Regions from separate parts of the [Micrococcus luteus] ATCC 49442 genome, predicted to be linked through region 2. Evidence: predicted binding sites of a transcription regulator. Region 2 holds the regulator's gene; each other region holds the start of a gene.
The links. The regulator Rex, encoded in region 2, represses fermentation and respiration genes when NADH is low (regulators of the CRP and FNR family bind a similar motif). The targets are predictions, from matches to a motif close to CTTGTGAANNNNTTCACAAG.
Positions count from the first base shown of each region.

Region 1: a site for Rex is predicted at 1,176-1,195, ahead of GUV69_RS02110 (glyceraldehyde-3-phosphate dehydrogenase). Genes of this name have one in related genera too.
Region 3: a site for Rex is predicted at 3,965-3,984, ahead of GUV69_RS11480 (queuosine precursor transporter). Genes of this name have one in related genera too.

Region 1 covers NZ_JAAAXP010000001.1:455,920-461,435, forward strand. The annotation lists gene GUV69_RS02100 (YaaA family protein) at 1-714, opposite strand, end outside; RNA gene rnpB (RNase P RNA component class A) at 771-1,156, shown strand; gene GUV69_RS02110 (glyceraldehyde-3-phosphate dehydrogenase) at 1,410-2,888, shown strand; gene GUV69_RS02115 (hypothetical protein) at 2,969-3,172, shown strand; gene GUV69_RS02120 (HNH endonuclease family protein) at 3,275-4,072, shown strand; gene def (peptide deformylase) at 4,104-4,676, opposite strand; tRNA gene GUV69_RS02130 (tRNA-His) at 4,792-4,864, opposite strand; gene orn (oligoribonuclease) at 4,994-5,516, opposite strand, start outside.
Region 2 covers NZ_JAAAXP010000001.1:4,174,876-4,180,391, reverse strand. The annotation lists gene GUV69_RS19035 (YceI family protein) at 1-460, shown strand, start outside; gene GUV69_RS19030 (hypothetical protein) at 732-1,394, shown strand; gene GUV69_RS19025 (Yip1 family protein) at 1,565-2,467, shown strand; gene GUV69_RS19020 (redox-sensing transcriptional repressor Rex) at 2,523-3,230, opposite strand; gene GUV69_RS19015 (glutaredoxin family protein) at 3,321-3,575, opposite strand; gene GUV69_RS19010 (HAD family hydrolase) at 3,675-4,493, shown strand; gene GUV69_RS19005 (30S ribosomal protein bS22) at 4,614-4,712, opposite strand; gene GUV69_RS19000 (helix-turn-helix domain-containing protein) at 4,902-5,114, opposite strand; gene GUV69_RS18995 (3-deoxy-7-phosphoheptulonate synthase) at 5,252-5,516, opposite strand, start outside.
Region 3 covers NZ_JAAAXP010000001.1:2,540,013-2,545,528, forward strand. The annotation lists gene GUV69_RS11460 (DUF6707 family protein) at 1-83, shown strand, start outside; gene GUV69_RS11465 (SRPBCC family protein) at 133-858, shown strand; gene tgt (tRNA guanosine(34) transglycosylase Tgt) at 892-2,187, shown strand; gene GUV69_RS11475 (dienelactone hydrolase family protein) at 2,287-3,036, shown strand; gene GUV69_RS11480 (queuosine precursor transporter) at 3,102-3,815, opposite strand; gene GUV69_RS11485 (TetR/AcrR family transcriptional regulator) at 3,994-4,650, shown strand; gene GUV69_RS11490 (TIGR01777 family oxidoreductase) at 4,668-5,516, shown strand, end outside.

The sequences.
Region 1 (5,516 bases), 3.7 Mb from region 2:
CACGAGCTCCGCTTCCCATTTTTCGCGGGCCGCCTTGAGCAGCTGCGCCGGGGTCTCCGGGTCGCGGCCGCGGCGGGCCAGCAGGTGCCGCGCCAGCTCGCCCCGGGTATGTTTCGCGAAGTGGCTCACCACCTTGCGCACGCCGTTCACCTCGGTGAACACGTTGACCGCCACGGTCTGCGCGGGCGGCGGCGCCCACGCCGCCGCGTAGGTGCTGGAGCGGCAGTCCACCAGCAGGTGCCCGGACGCCGCCTCAGTGAGGGCCTCCGAAAGCTGCGGCTTCCAGAACGAGGCAAGGCGGCCGACGTCGGGCAGTGCAGTTCCCATCGACAGCCGGTACGCGGGCACCCGGTCGGCGAAACGGATGACGCCCCACAACGCGGATACCACCAGAACTGATTCGTCGGCTTTGCGGCGCTGCGTCGGCGTCAGCGTTTTGTACCCCAGGGCGTCGTACAGGACACCCGTATAAATCTGGTGCGCGGGCGCCGCCGGTTCCGCGTGGAGCCGGGTGTTGCGGTCGACGTCGTCCCTCAACGATGCGCCGACGCCCAACAAAGCGAGGGCATCCTCATGCGCACTTACCGTACCCAGCGCTTCAAGGACGGCGGCCCGGTGCCTGTTAAGGGCCGGAAAGCTCAGGGAAGGCCAGTCGACGGCGGATCCCCGGACCGCGGGGGTCTTGCCTTCAGAGGGGGGAAGCAGAATCAGCACCGTACGATCCTACCGGCGGCGGCGGCGCCTCCTTCCCCGGTAGACTGGGTTCCGGATGGGTTGACCAGGCGGCCGCGCGTCACGCAAGTGGCTCGAGGAACGTCCGGGCTCCGCAGGGCAGGGTGGTGGGTAACACCCACTCGGGGTAACCCGCAGGCCAGTGCCACAGAGAAAAGACCGCCTGCGTCCGCCGGCAACGGAAGGCAGCAGGTAAGGGTGAAACGGTGGTGTAAGAGACCACCAGCTTCCCGGGTGACCGGGAAGGCTAGGTAAACCCCACCCGGAGCAAGGCCAGACAGGACACGTTTGAGGGCTGCCCGCCCGAGTGTCCGGGTAGGCCGCTGGAGGGCGTCGGCAACGGCGTCCGTAGATGGATGGCCGCTACTCCCGCGCTGGTAACGGCACGGGAGCACAGAACCCGGCGTATCGGTCAACCCATCCCACAACCTCCCGCCGTAAGGCATGTGAGTGACTTCACGTCCCACGGCGTCCCGCAGTGCGGTGCCCCGGCTTAGAATAGAGAGCGAACGTAGAAGTTCTGCCACCGGGTCTGCGTTCGCAGCCGGTGGTTTTTCTTTGCGCTTCTCCACGGCACCCGGGGCAGAACCCCGCCGGTGCCAGAGCCCCTGGACAACGTCAGGTGGCCGACAACCGCATACGAGGACGTATGCGGCTGAACCGAGGAAGGTAGTTCTGTGAGCCAGACGTCAGATTCTTGTCTAGATACGTGGATGGGCCGGGAGGCTCTCGCTGAGGCCATGATTCCGGTGATTGGCCGGCTGTACCGCGAAAACAACGTGGTGACGAGCATCCACGGCCGCAGCCTGATCAACAAGTCCACCATGAACATCCTCAAAGCGCATCGGTTCGCCCGCCGCATGAGCAACAGCGAGCTCCTGCTTGAGGAAACCGCACCGCTGCTGAACACCCTGGCGGAGCTGGAACTTGGCGCAGCAGCCATCGACGTGGCACGCCTGACCGAGAAGTACAAGCTTGAAGGCAACGGCGCTTCCCTGGAGGAGTTCCTCCGCGCCGAACTGGCCGACGTTGTTGGCAAGCGCGGGGCTGACAACCGCACTAGCACCGACGTTGTGCTGTACGGGTTTGGCCGCATCGGCCGCCTGCTGGCCCGCCTCCTGATCGAAAAGGCAGGCGGTGGCCACGGCCTGCGACTGCGCGCCATCGTGGTGCGCCGCGGTTCGGACAAGGACATCGTCAAGCGTGCCAGCCTGCTGCGCCGCGACTCGGTCCACGGCCCGTTCGAGGGCACCATCCGCGTGGACGAGGAAGCCAACACCATCACCGCCAACGGCGTGCAGGTCCAGGTCATCTACTCGGACAACCCTGCCACCATCGATTACACCGCTTACGGCATCAAGGACGCCCTGGTGGTTGACAACACCGGCCGCTGGCGCGATGCCGAGGGCCTGTCCCAGCACCTGCAGAGCAAGGGCGCGGCCCGTGTCCTGCTCACCGCACCGGGCAAGGGCGCGCTGAAGAACATCGTGCACGGCATCAACCACGGCAGCATCCTGGACTCGGATCAGATCGTTTCCGCCGCGTCGTGCACCACCAACGCCATTACCCCGGTGCTGAAGGCCATCAACGACAGGTTCGGAGTGATCCACGGCCACGTTGAGACCGTCCACTCGTTCACCAACGACCAGAACCTGATCGACAACTTCCACAAGGGTGACCGCCGCGGCCGTTCCGCCGCGCTGAACATGGTGATCACCGAAACCGGCGCGGCCACCGCGGTGGCCAAGGCGCTCCCCGAACTTGAGGGCAAACTCACCGGCAGTTCCATCCGCGTCCCCACCCCGGACGTGTCGCTGGCCATCCTGAACCTGAGCCTGGAAAACGGCACCACCAAGGATGAGGTGAACGACTACCTGCGCCAGATGTCGCTGCATTCGGACCTGCGCAAGCAGATCGACTACATCGATTCCCCCGAGGTTGTGTCCACGGACTTCGTCGGCTCACGCCGGGCCGGCATCGTGGATGGCCTCGCCACGATCTCCAATGACAAGAACGTCATCCTCTACGTCTGGTACGACAACGAGTTCGGCTACAGCTGCCAGGTAGTCCGGGTCATGGAGGAAATGGCAGGCGTCAACCCGCCGTCGTTCCCCGCGAAGGAACCGGCTGCCGCGTTGGCCGCAATCGCAGTCTAAAGGGCGCCTTAGCCGTTCAAGGTTTCGACTTCCCGGCTGATTCGCTGGAATCAGCCGGGAATCGGGACCACACTGGTGCCATGGATAACGAAACTCTCCACGACACCACCCTTGAACACGCCTTCGACGTCGCCAAGGCCAACCACAAAGAGGCCGTCAGGCTACTGGAGCAGGCACGAGCTGCCTTGGCTGCCGGTGATGTCGGCGAGGACCGCGTCCGGCAGTTGGAGAGCCTCCTCCACCTGGCGGAAGAGGATCTCCGGCGGGTGTCCCGGGAGCTATAGATCCGGGTCACTCTTCCTCCCCACTGTGGATAACCCTCCGGCTGTCAGTGGGGTGGCCTAGGCTCTTCTGGTGCGCGGGATTCCCGGAATAGTCTGTTGCCCATGACGGTCAGTTGGGGCGCCTACCGCCGTGCCCGGCGCCGATCGCGGCAGGCCTGGGCTTTGCTCGCGGCACTTGCGGTGTCCGTGCTGGGGTCTGCGGTGTGGTTTTTTACCGCCGGCCAGTTCGCCGCCGCGGAGCCCGCTGCTGACGGACCCGGCCATGCACCCGTATTTGACGGCAGCTGGATGAAGCCGGTGGTGCCTGTGCACGCCGTCCCGCAGGGGAGCGCCCGTGCGGCCCTGGCCGGGCTGAGTGTCAAAGGCCGTGCACCGAAGGACCACTACTCCCGCGAGGCATTCGGGCAGGCGTGGCAGGATGTCGATCGCAACGGCTGCGATACCCGCAATGACATCCTCCGCCGCGACCTCGCGTCAGTCGGCTTTATGGAGGGGTCAAAATGCCGTGTCGCTTCGGGCACCATTGTGGAGCCGTACACGGGCAAGGCCGTGGATTTCCGGCGCGGACCGGAGAGCAGCAAGGAAATCCAGATCGACCACGTTGTGGCGCTCGGTGACGCGTGGCAGAAAGGCGCCCAGTCCTTGTCGCCGCAGCAGCGCCTCAGCCTGGCGAACGATCCGCTCAACCTGATCGCCGCAGACGGTCCCGCCAACCAGCAAAAGAGTGCGGGGGACGCAGCCACCTGGCTGCCGAAGAACAAGAATATCCGCTGCCACTACGTGGCCCGCCAGATCTCCGTGAAGGCGTCGTACGGGCTGTGGGTCACCCAGCCTGAGAAGGATGCCATGAACCGGGTCCTGGACTCGTGTCCGGAGCAGCCCACCATCGCGGCACAGTGAACGTTAAGGCAGGATCCCCTGCCTGTGTGCCCTAGTGGCCGAACGGGTCGGGGTCCACGCCGGGCATCCAGGTCAGTCCGGGTACGCCCCAACCGCTCTTCTTGGCCAGCTTCATGGCCTTCCGGGAGTAGCGGTCCAGGAGCCGGTTCACATAGAGCTTGCCGTCCAAATGGTCGTACTCGTGCTGGATGACGCGTGCGAACCAGCCAGTAGCTTCGAACTCGACCGGCTGTCCGTGGCCGTCGAAGCCCTGCACCTTGGCCCATTCGGCGCGTTTGAGCGGGTATTGGCCGCCCGGGAAAGAGAGGCAGCCTTCTTCCTCTTCATCGGGGTCGGGCAGCGCACCGGAAACCTTGGAGAGCGTCAGCACCGGGTTGACGAGCACTCCGACTGGAGGAGCGCCGTCGTCGTTGGCGAATTTATAGACGAAGATTCTTTTACCCACACCTACCTGCGGGGCGGCCAGGCCCACGCCGTTGGCCGCGTCGTTGGTTTCGAACATATCGGCAATCAGGGTGCGCAGTTCGTCGTCGAACACTTCCACTTCGGCGGCGCGGCGGTGGAGCACCGGTTCTCCCCAGATCGTGATCGGCAGAACTGTCATTGCGGATGACCTTTCGTGCGGGCGGCGTAACGCCGGTATTTGTGCAAAAAAAGAAGGCCGTACCGGATATCCGGTACGGCCTCCAATCGGACGGTTGCTGCTGCCGCCTTCTAAGGGTGAGCTACGGGGGTTGAACCCGCGACCTCCTGGACCACAACCAGGCGCTCTGCCAACTGAGCTAAGCCCACCATGTGCCCTGCAGGAGTTCCGGTGACCCGGTCCTCTGGAAAGGCAACTCAAATAGCTTACCTGCTGTTAAGGGATGCTTGCGCCATTTTTGGGGTTTTCACGGAAAATTCCCTGGAACGTGACGGAGATTACTCTGTCGGTGCGGACGCCCCGCCGGTCACCCGCTGGGCGATCCCGCGGGCTGTGGCGCTGTCGGGTCCCGGCGCCGGCACAAACACGGCCTCGCGGTAATAGCGCAATTCGTCGATGGAATCCTTGATATCCCCGAGGGCGCGGTGGCCGCCCTTCTTAGCCGGCGACTGGAAATATGCCCGGGCGTACCAGCGCCGTGAGAGTTCCTTGATGGTGCTGACGTCAATCACCCGGTAGTGCAGGTGTTCGACGACGGCGGGCATGTCGCGGGAAAGGAAGACGCGGTCGGTGCCCACGGAATTGCCGCCCAGCGGGGCCTTGCGGGGGTCCGGCACCCACTTTTCGATGTACTCCATCACCGCGGCCTCGGCCTCGGCCATGGTCTTTCCGTGCGGCAGTTCCTCCAGCAGCCCGGACCGCGTGTGCATGTCCCGGACGAAGTCGTTCATCTGGGCCAGGGCGGCATCCTCGGGTTTGATCACCACGTCGACACCGTCGCCCAGAATGTTCAGCTCCGAG
Region 2 (5,516 bases):
CAGCAAGGTCCGCGGCCAGTTCAAGGATGCGGCCGCAACCCTGGACCTCGCCGAAAACGTGGCCGATTCCAAAATCAGCGCCACCATCCAGACCGCAAGCTTCGACTCCGGCGACGCCAACCGCGACGGCCACGTCCGCGGCGAAGACTTCTTCGACGTCGAGAAGTTCCCGGAAATCTCCTTCGTCTCCAACGGCCTCGTGGCTGCAGGCGATGGCTACGAACTGACCGGCGACCTCACCATCAAGGGCATCACCCGCCAGGTTTCCCTCGAGACCGAGTTCAATGGCGTGGCCGTTGACCCGTTCGGCATGACCCGCGCCGGCGTTTCCGCCGAAACCACCATCAGCCGCAAGGACTTCGGCCTGACCTGGAACGCCGTGCTCGACGCCGGCGGCGTCCTGGTCAGCGACAAGGTTGCCATCAACCTTGAACTGGCATTCATCGCTCCCGCTGCATAGTTCTTCCCACGCTGAGCCCGGCTGCCGGATCCCCAAGGGGGTCTGCGGCCGGGCTCAGCGCGTTAACCCCAACTAGGTAGCGCTAACTGTCGTTTTGACGGCTCGAAACGACAGTTAGCGCTACCTAGTTAGGGCGCAGTGGGCGCGGGGTGCGGGTCCACTCATTCCTGCGTTGCGCACGCCGACGTGTCCCCCGGAAGGCCCCGCCGTTCCCCGCGAGTTTGCCCCGATTCTCCTAGAGAACCGGGAATTCGCCGTCTACAGTGAAGCCATGAGCAACCCTAGTGACACACCGCCGCCTCAGCAGCCCGGTGACCAGCCGCCCGCCGGCAACGTTCCGCCCACCGGCTACCAGCCGCCGCAGGGATACCCGGCTCCGCCAGGGCACCAGCCGCCAGGCCAGCCCTATCCCCCACAGGGCCAGAGCTACCAGCAGCCTGGCCAGCCGGGCGCCTTCCAGTTCCAGATGCCAACCGACGGTCCGCGCAACTTCAACGACGTGATGCCGAAGGGCGGGCTCTCGGGGATGTTCAGCGTGGCCGGGCTTCCCATGGAACTCAAGGTCTCGTACTGGATCTGGCTCATCGGCGGCATGCTGGGTGTGCTCGGCACGTTTTTCGGTCTGCTTGCTGCTCTGGCTGTTTTCACAGTGGCGCCCGCCCTGGCGGCCATCGTCCTCGTCCTGGTCCTGGTTGCCCTCGCCCTGGCCGTGGCTCAGATCGTCCTCGCTCTGAAGATGAAGGAGGGAAAGGAATGGGCCCGCCTGGCACTCACCATCGTCGCGGGCGTCTCCTTGATCCTGGCGGTCATCGGCGGCAGCTTCGGTGAAGGCATCGGCAATAACTGGTTTGGCTTCCTGATCAGCGCCGCGGCGACCGTACTCATGTGGCTTCCCAACTCGCAGGCCTGGTTCAACGCTTCCAAAGGCCGCTGACCAGCCCGTTTCCACCGTGATTCCGCTTGGCCGGGAGGGCGCGAATACCTCTCTGGTATGACCCGTCCCGGCACCGGCAGGGGTACGGTTGGAAGTAAGCCGTACTGGGGGCAGGGCCAGTGGACTGCACCCAGCAGCCGAACTGACTTCCGACCTGCAAAGGACCGCTCATGAGCACACCTGTCCCGCCTCCCGTCCCGAACGAACCCGAGCCAGGCAACCAGCCCCAGGCACCCCGCTACGGCGAGAACGGCCCGCAGCCCGGGCAGCCCGCTCCGCCGGCGCCGCAGTACGGCCAAAATGCACCGCAACAGCCGCAATACGGCCAGAACTCGCCGCAGCAGCCGCAATTCGGCCAAAACGCACCACAGCCGCAATTCGGTCAGAACGCACCGCAGTACGGCCAGAACTCACCACAGCCGCAATTCGGCCAAAACGCACCACAGTACGGCCAGAACTCGCCGCAGGCACCACAACCGCCCTACGGCCAGAATCCACCCCAGTTCGGGCAGCCTACGCCGCCGGCCTATGGCCAGCAGCCGTACGGGCAGTCCCCCTACGCCCAGTACCCTTCTGAGCAGCCGCAGGCCACCGGAGCCAAGGGCGTTCCCCAGCTGGTCAACATTTCGTTCTGGCTCCTGATCGCTGCGGCTGCACTCTTTGTCATCACCCTGCTTGTGGGCATCGGCATGCTCGATGACCCGATCATGCGTGACGCGTTTGAAGATGCCATGCGCAGCAGCGGCGCCACCGGCACCGAGTTCAACTTCGAGGACTTCAGGAGCGTCTTCGCTGGAACATTGGTGGTCGTGGCAATCCTCGGTGCGGGAATGTACTTGCTGGTGGCCTTCTTCATCCGCAAGGGTAAGAACTGGGCCAGGATCCTGGGAACCGTATTCGCGGCGCTGTCCATAACCAGCCTTTTCCAGGTGCCGAACCTCGGGACTTTGGGAACCGTGGCCGGAATCGCAGCGATCGTTCTGCTGTACCTGCCGTCCACCGCTCCGTATTTCCGCAAGCAGCAGCCGTTCGCCAACCCCTACAGCTCGCCGGGCAACCCCTACGGCCAGTAGGTCCCGGCCAAGCCAGACACGACGGGCGTGGACCCCGCCAGCCGCCGAACAGAACCTAGGCGGTTTGGTCCGGGGCCTGCGCTCGTTGCGCGTGATACGCCAGGATCTGAAGTTCGGTGGCCATGTCCACCTTGCGCAGGTTGACTCCGGCGGGGACCTGCAGCATGACCGGAGCGAAGCTCAGGATGCTGTGGACGCCGGCCGCAACGACGCGGTCGCAGATTGCCTGTGCCACGGCGGCCGGCAGCGCCAGGACCACCATATTGGCGCCCGTCCGCTCGAGTACTGTCTCGAGGTCGGCAACGTCGCTGACGCGCAGCCAGCCCACCTCGTTGCCCACCACCATCTGGTCGGCGTCGAAGATTGCCACAACGTCAAAGCCGCGGGACTCGAAACCGCCGTAACGGGCCAGCGCCTTGCCCAGGTTGCCGGCGCCGACGATGGCCACCTTCCAATCATGGGTCAGCCCGAGGGCCGCGGAGATGTGGCGGCTAAGGTACTGCACTTCATAGCCAACCCCGCGCGTGCCATACGAGCCAACATAGGACAGGTCCTTGCGCAGTGTTGAAGAACTGACGCCCGACGCTTCAGCCAGGGACTCCGAGGACACGCGCTCCACACCGTCAGCGAGCAGTGTGTTCAGGGCGCGCAGGTAGATGGTCAGCCGTGCCACGGCGGCGGGCGGAATCTGCTTGGCGATTTCCCCGGTCGGGGCCACGCCCGCACCTTCCACGGCATGGGGGGATGCATCCAGTGAACTCACTATCCCCTCCGTTGCCTCGCGTTGTGACTCCACTCTAGAGCCCCGCGGCTGGTGTCAACAAAGCCAGCGACATTTTTGGCAATCGGTTGTCTACTGGGCCATGGCCCGCTGGAGGACACGCGCAAGCCGGGTTTCATCGATTTTCCAAAAGTCACGCTGGATGCCGTCCACCAGCACCACGGGGATTTCCTCCGCGTACCGCTCACGCAGTTCCGGCACTTCATCAACCCGCTGTTCCGTCCACCCGAGTCCCAGCGAGGCGGTAACCCGTTCGACGGCGTCGCGCGCGTCTGCGCACAGGTGACAGTCTGCTTTGGTGATGAGGACTACCTCCGGTTTTGCCATGCTTTAACCGTATCGCCCTTTGGGTGCTGCCAGCGCTGCGGGCAGGGCCGCCGGCGCCTGCTGAAATGTTCGGCACCGAGTATTGACTAGACTCGTGGAATGCCCGAGGAGAAGTACGTCGCTGTGATCACCAAGCCGGATGCGGTGATGCAGACCGGCGAAGCGGCCTTCTTTGACGTTGACAACACCCTCATGAAGGGCGCCAGCCTCTTCCACGTGGCCCGCAAGATGCACCAGCGGGGTGCATTCACGCTGACCCAGGCGGCCGGATTCGCCTGGAAGCAATTCAAGTTTGTGACGCGCGGCGAGAACATGGACGATGTCCATGCAGTACGCGATTCGGCCCTCACCCTCGCGGCCGGCATCACGGTGGACGACATCAAGGCCCTGGGCGAAGAAGTGTACGACGAGATGATCGCCTCCCGGATCTGGCCCGGAGCCAAGGCACTGGCGCAGCAGCACCTGCGCGTGGGCCGGCGGGTCTGGCTTGTCACGGCCACCCCCATCGAAGTTGCCGCAGTCATCTCAACCCGACTGGGACTCACCGGAGCCCTGGGCACTGTGGGCGAGATTGCGGACGGCATGTACACCGGCCGGCTGGTGGGTGACATCCTGCACGGCTCCGCGAAAGCAGTGGCAGTCCAGGAACTGGCCGATGCCGAGGGCCTGGACCTGAAACGGTGCTGGGCGTATAGCGACTCCTACAATGACATCCCGCTGCTGACCCTCGTGGGTCACCCGGTGGCCATCAATCCCGATGCCCGGCTCCGCAGCCACGCGCGCGACCACAATTGGCCGGTCTACGACTTCCGCTCCGGCCGCCGCGCCGCCACCCTGGGCCTCAAGGCGGCAACGGCCGGCGGCGTGGTCTACGGACTGTGGAAGGGCTTCGCCCGCATCCGCGGCCCCCGGGCATAACTGCGGCCCCCGGGCATAACCGCCGTCGCGACTGTCGCCGTCGGCGTTTCACCGTCTTTTGCACACAAAAATGCCCGCTGCCGGGGAGGCAACGGGCATTTCACACAGTTCGAAGTATCTCTACTTCTTATTGCGGCGCTGGTGACGCGTTTTGCGAAGCAGCTTGCGGTGCTTCTTCTTGGCCATACGCTTGCGACGCTTCTTAATAACTGAACCCACGAAAGTTCCTCACAAACTAGATGTAGTACCTGTCTGATGGAAGTGGTCCGTGAGCAGAGCTACAGACTGAAACAACTGACAGATTCTTACAATGACGTAAAACAATCCTTAACAGGGTACCGCTTTCTGGCGTCGACCACCGACCGCAGCCCATCCTCGGGCTGAATCATGGGTTGGAACGCCAGGTTGTCACGCGGTTTCGGTGTGACCGTCCACCACCGCACCCTTGAGATACTGCTCGACGGCGTTCTCCGGCACTCTGTATGAGCGACCGAAACGCACCGCGGGCATTTCACCTGAATGAACCAGCCGATAGACGGTCATTTTGGAGACGCGCATGACCTGGGCCACTTCGGCCACGGTCAGGAACTTCGCGTTCGAGAAGTTCTGTTCTGCAGACATTTCCCTATTCCTTTGCTGACGGATGACTACTAACCCCAGCGTGTTCCATTGCGGTGTGCCGATGCTGAGCCATCCACCAACCATGTGATAGATACTCTAGAGGTTCATGGGGCTGTAGTGAAAGTCATTTCCGTCAATCACTGTGCAGTACGGCGTTTCCGCGCGGACGCTCCGAGCTGGTTGAGGACCGATGCTGACACATCCCACTCCATGCATGCATCCGTGACGCTCTGCCCGTACACGAGCGCGGAGGTTCCCGCGGCGTGCTCGGCGACATCCAGGTTCTGCGCGCCTCCTACCAGGAAGCTTTCGAGCATCACGCCGGCGATGGACTGGGCAGCCGGGCCGCCCTCCTCAAGCTGGGCGCCGATTTCGAGCGCAACTTCGGCCTGCCGGTGATGG
Region 3 (5,516 bases), 1.6 Mb from region 2:
GGGCCCACGGCGGGTCGGAGACCATCGGGCTCGGTGAACTGCAGCGCCGGATCAGCAACGAGCTCGAGGCCGTCCGGGCCTGAAGAAAATGCCCCCTACCCGGGGCTGCGCCCGAGTTGTAGATTCGGGGCTATGACGAACAATCTGAGCGTAGTGATTAATGCTGATGCGCCGCAGGTCTGGATCATGCTGCGCGAACCGGCCAAGGTGGCCCAGTGGCACGGCTGGGACACTGACGAACTGCCGGCCGAAATCAACGAGATCTACTTTGGCAGCAACGTCGTCGAAGCACCGGACCACACGAGTCTGACCGTCAACGGCGGCGACGTCTTTGATCTGAAGCCTGTGCCCGGCGGGACCCAGGTCAGCATCACCCGGGCTGCCCTGGACCACAACTCCGAGTGGGCAGCGTGGGATGAGGACATCACCCAGGGCTGGCTGACGTTCCTCCAGCAGCTCCGGTTCGCCCTGGAACATCATCCGCACGGCAAGCGGCACACCCTGTTCTTCGAGTTCCCGGGCGGCCACGGTTCGGCGATCGAGAAGCTGGGACTGTCTGATGTTCCCAAGCCGGGCGAGCCGTATGAGCTGACGCTGCCCACCGGGGAGGACGTCTCCGGCAAGGTCTGGTACCGCAGCAACCACCAGGTAGGGCTCACCGTCCACGGATACGCCGAGCACGGCGACGGCCTGCTGATCGTCGCGGATCAGCCCGTCATCGAGGATGTAAGGCCCGACGGCGGCGCGATGGTGATTGCCTCAACCTACGACCTGGGTGCCCACAAGCTGGAGTCCATCCAGTCGTCCTGGGACAGGTGGCGGGCTGAGAACTACCCCACAGAGAAGGCCGCCAACTGAGGGATCGGCGGGGTTTGCTGGCACACTGGAACCGTGCCAGCCAACCCCGCCTCCGCCCTGTCCGCCGACCCTGCCACCCAGTCCCGGTTCTCCTTCACAGTTGGCACCCGGCTGGCCGAAAGCTGCGCGCCGTCGGCCGCGCAGGAGGCAGCCAACGGCGGCGGATTCCTGGGCCGCACGGGCACCATAACCACCCCTCACGGCGAGATCCAGACGCCGGCGTTCATCGCCGTCGGGACCAAGGCCACCGTGAAGTCGGTGCTGCCGGAGTCGATGGCGGAGCTCGGGGCGCAGGCGCTGCTGGCCAACGCCTACCACCTGTACCTCCAGCCCGGCGCAGACATCCTGGATGAGGCAGGGGGCCTGGGAGCGTTTATGAACTGGTCCGGGCCCACGTTTACGGATTCCGGCGGGTTCCAGGTGATGAGCCTGGGCTCGGGGTTCAAGAAGGTCATCGACATGAAGTCCGTGGACAGCTCGGGGCCTGACGACGCTGTGGCCCCGGGCAAGGAACGGCTCGCCCACATCGACGACGACGGTGTCTGGTTCAAATCGCATCTGAACGGCGACCGACACCGCTTCTCGCCGGAGATCTCGATGCAGGTCCAGCACCAGATCGGCGCGGACATCATGTTTGCCTTCGACGAGCTGACCACCTTGCAGAACTCCCGCGGCTACCAGGAGGAATCACTGGAGCGCACCCGGCTCTGGGCCCTGCGCTGCCTGGACGAGCACTTCCGGCTGACCGCTTCCCGGGAGGGAAAGCCGTATCAGGCCCTGTTCGGCGTGATCCAGGGCGCCCAGTACGAGGACCTCCGCCGGAAGGCCTGCCAGGACCTCGGTGCCATGAACTTCGACGGGTACGGCATCGGCGGTGCGCTGGAGAAGGAAAACCTCGGCACGATTGTGCGCTGGTGCAACGAGGAACTGCCGGAGGACAAGCCGCGGCACCTGCTGGGCATCTCCGAGCCGGACGACATCTTCACCGCCATCGAGAACGGCGCCGACACCTTCGACTGTGTCTCCCCCACCCGGGTGGCCCGCAACTCGGCGTTCTACACCCCCACCGGCCGCTACAACCTCTCCGGCGCCAAGTACAAACGCGATTTCGGCCCGCTCCAGGACGGCTGCGACTGCTACGCCTGCGCCAACTACTCCCGCGCCTACATCCACCACCTGTTCAAGGCCAAGGAGATGCTCTCCGCCACGCTGATCTCCATCCACAACGAGCGCTTTGTGGTGAAGATGGTGGACGACGCGCGGCTGGCCATCGAATCAGGGAACTTTTTCGAGTTCAAGGCCGAGACGCTGGCGCAGTACTACTCCTGAGCCCGTTCCCTCCCGGGACCCTGGACCCGGGACCCCGGATCCCGGGTGGCGCCGCGCCCAAAGGCACGTCCCGACGTCGCGCTCCGATATCCTGACCGAATGCTCATCGAGATCCCTGCCGCTGACGGCGTTGCCGAGGCCCTGGTCACCCGTCCGTCCACAGGCGCCGGGCCGTTCCCGGGCGTCATCCTCTACATGGATGCTTTTGGCCTGCGCCCGCGCATCGAGGAGATGGCGCAGCGCATCGCCGACTGGGGCTATGTGGTCCTGGCACCGAACGTCTTCTACCGGGAAGGGACGGCCGCGCAGCTCGCACCAAACGTGGACATGACCACCCCTGACGGCCGGGCTGCCGCCGGCAAGGCGGCGTTCGCGCGCGTGGGGCGCCTGACCACGGACAAGGCGCTGCCGGACATTGATGCGTGGGTTGCGGCACTGGGAACGCTCGACGGCGTCGCACCGGGTCCCATCGGCACGTTCGGCTACTGCATGGGAGCCCGCCTCGCGGTGCGGACCGCTACCGCCCGCCCCGATGTGGTGGCAGCGTGCGGCGGATTCCACGGCGGCGGGCTCGCCAGCGATGCCCCGGACAGCCCCCACCTGGAGCTCGGCAAGGCCAGGGCGCGGTTCGTCTTCGGCCACGCGGACCATGACAAGAGCATGGATTCCGACGCCGTCGCGCGCCTGGGCGAGGCGCTGGCTGCTGCCGGGCTTGAGGCGTCCAACGAGGTCTACCCCGGGGCGCCGCACGGCTACACGATGGCGGACACGTCCATGTTCCATGCCGAGGCCTCGGAGCGGCACTTCGCCGAGCTCCGCACCCTCCTCGACGGGACACTGAAGGCCTGACCGGCCAAGAGTCCGACGCCGGGCGGCGGCTACGCGGCGTTCGTCACCGGTGCCATCGCGGCGGCTTACGCCCCGTAGCTCGGTTCGCGCTTCTTGATCCAGCCGATCACCAGGGACGTCACCGGGACGAACAGGAACTCCACCAGGGTTTTGTAGACGAAACCCACCACGACGTAGTTCACGAACGTGCCGAAATCGGTGATGCCGATGACGGAGGCCGCGATACTGCAGAAGATCAGGGTGTCCACGAATTCGCCGGCGCCGGAGGAGCCCATGAGGCGCGCCCAGAGAGACTTCTCCCCGGAGCGGGCCTTCATCTTCACCAGGATCCAGGAGTTGATGGTCTGGCCGGCCAGGAACGCCAGCAGCGAGGCCAGCACAATCTGCGGGACCGGGCCCAGCGCACCTTCGAGGGCTGCCTGCTTGGAGGTGCCAAATTCGTCGTCAAAGCCGGGCAGCGCGATGATCACCCAGTAGCAGATCGAGGCGAACACGGACAGGGCGAAGGTGGTGAAAATCGCCTTGCGTGCCACCTTGAAGCCGTATACCTCGCTGATTACATCGCCCAGGATGTAGGCCAGCGGGAAGAGGAAGAAGCCGCCGTCCGTGATGATCGGGCCGATCGCCACGCCTTTGGACGCGCCGATATTGGACAGAATCAGCACCACGGCCATCCCGGCGAGCATGATGCCGAAGTAGGGCGAGCCGATGGAGGCGAATTTTGCTGTGCCTGCGGGGTTTGTGACGGGCAAGGCGTCACGGCCTGAGGGGGAAGGCATGGGGGGTGTCCGTTCATAGTGGTTCGCTCGGCGCCTGCCGCCTCAACGGGGGCTGGGCGGTGCGCCGGCTGTATTAGCACTGTCACGCCATTCTCCCACCACTCCGGGGCGCGAAAGTTTTGAACACGTTCAGTTCCATGTCATACTCATTTCTGAACACGTTCAAAAAAGGGAACCCATGGCAGTCAAAAGTGAACAGACCCGCCAGCACCTGGCGGATGTGGCCCTGCGAATGTTCCGTGAGATCGGCTTCGAGAAGACCACCATGCGGGCCATCGCTGCCGAGGCCGGGGTTTCAGTGGGCAACGCCTATTACTACTTTGCGTCCAAGGATGACCTGGTCCAGGAACTCTACGTCCAGGTCCAGGCCGAGCATGCCGCAAAGGCGGACGAAGCGCTCGACGGCCTGAAGGACCTGGCCAGCCGCCTGAAAGCCACTCTCCACACGGGCCTCGACGTCATGGCGCCCTACCACCGGTTCGGCGCCGACTTCGTGGCCACGGCCATCCGGCCGACGTCGCCAGTCAACCCCTTCGCAGGAGAGTCGACGGCGGCCCGCGAAGCCTCGCTGGGCATCTTCCGGACCGCGGTTGACGGCGCCAGCCCTCCCCCACCCAAGAAGTTGCGCGCCGATCTGCCCGAGCTCCTGTGGCTGGGCTACATGGGGATCGCACTGTTCTGGGTGTACGACACCTCGGAAGGCCAGCGCCGCACCCGGAAACTCGTGGACGGGGCCGTCCCGCTGATCGCCCGGGGGCTCTCGCTGGCCAGGATTCCGGGGGTCAATAAGGTCCTGGACGACGTCCTTAGCCTGAGCCGCAGCATCCGCACCTGAACATCATGGGAAAAGAAATGAACAAGGCAAAAACCGTAGTGCTCGCCGGAGCCTCGGGCTTCATCGGCACTTATCTCCGGGCGCGCTTCGAGCAGGCGGGGTGGTCAGTGCGCACCATCGGCCGCCGGACAGCCAAGGGTTCGGCTGACTCCGCACGCTGGGACGACGACGACGCCATCACCCGGGTGCTGGACGGTGCCGACCTGCTGGTCAACCTCGCCGGACGGTCGGTCAACTGCCGCTATAACGCGCGGAACAGAGCCGCCATCCTCGATTCCCGCGTCGCCACCACCACCGCCCTCGGCCGCGCCCTGGCAGGGTGCCAGGCACCGCCGTCGACCTGGCTCAACGCCAGCACGGGCACCATCTACCGGGATGCGGACGACCGTCCCCAAACGGAGTCCGACGGCGACCTCGGCAGCGGATTTTCCGTGGACGTCGCGCGCGCCTGGGAAGCAGCGTTGGACGCGGCGGACACCCCCGGCACCCGGAAAATCCCGCTGCGGATCGCCATCGTGCTGGGGCCAGGCGGCGGCGCCCTGCGGCCCTTCGCCACCCTGGCGCGGCTCGGCCTGGGTGGGCAGATGGGGCACGGAAGCCAGAAGTTCAGCTGGATCCATGTGGAGGACCTGTACCGCACCGTCCGTTTCCTGCACAAACGGACCGACATCTCCGGTCCGGTGAATGTGGCCTCGCCGGACGTTGTGGACAACCGCGAACTGATGCGCTTCGTCAGGCGGGCGTACGGCGCCAGGCGTGGCGTTCCCACCCCGGCCTGGCTGCTCAGTCTGGGCGCCGTCCTGATCCGTACCGACACCGAGCTGGTGCTGAAGAGCCGGTGGGTGCAGCCGCAGAAGCTGATCGAT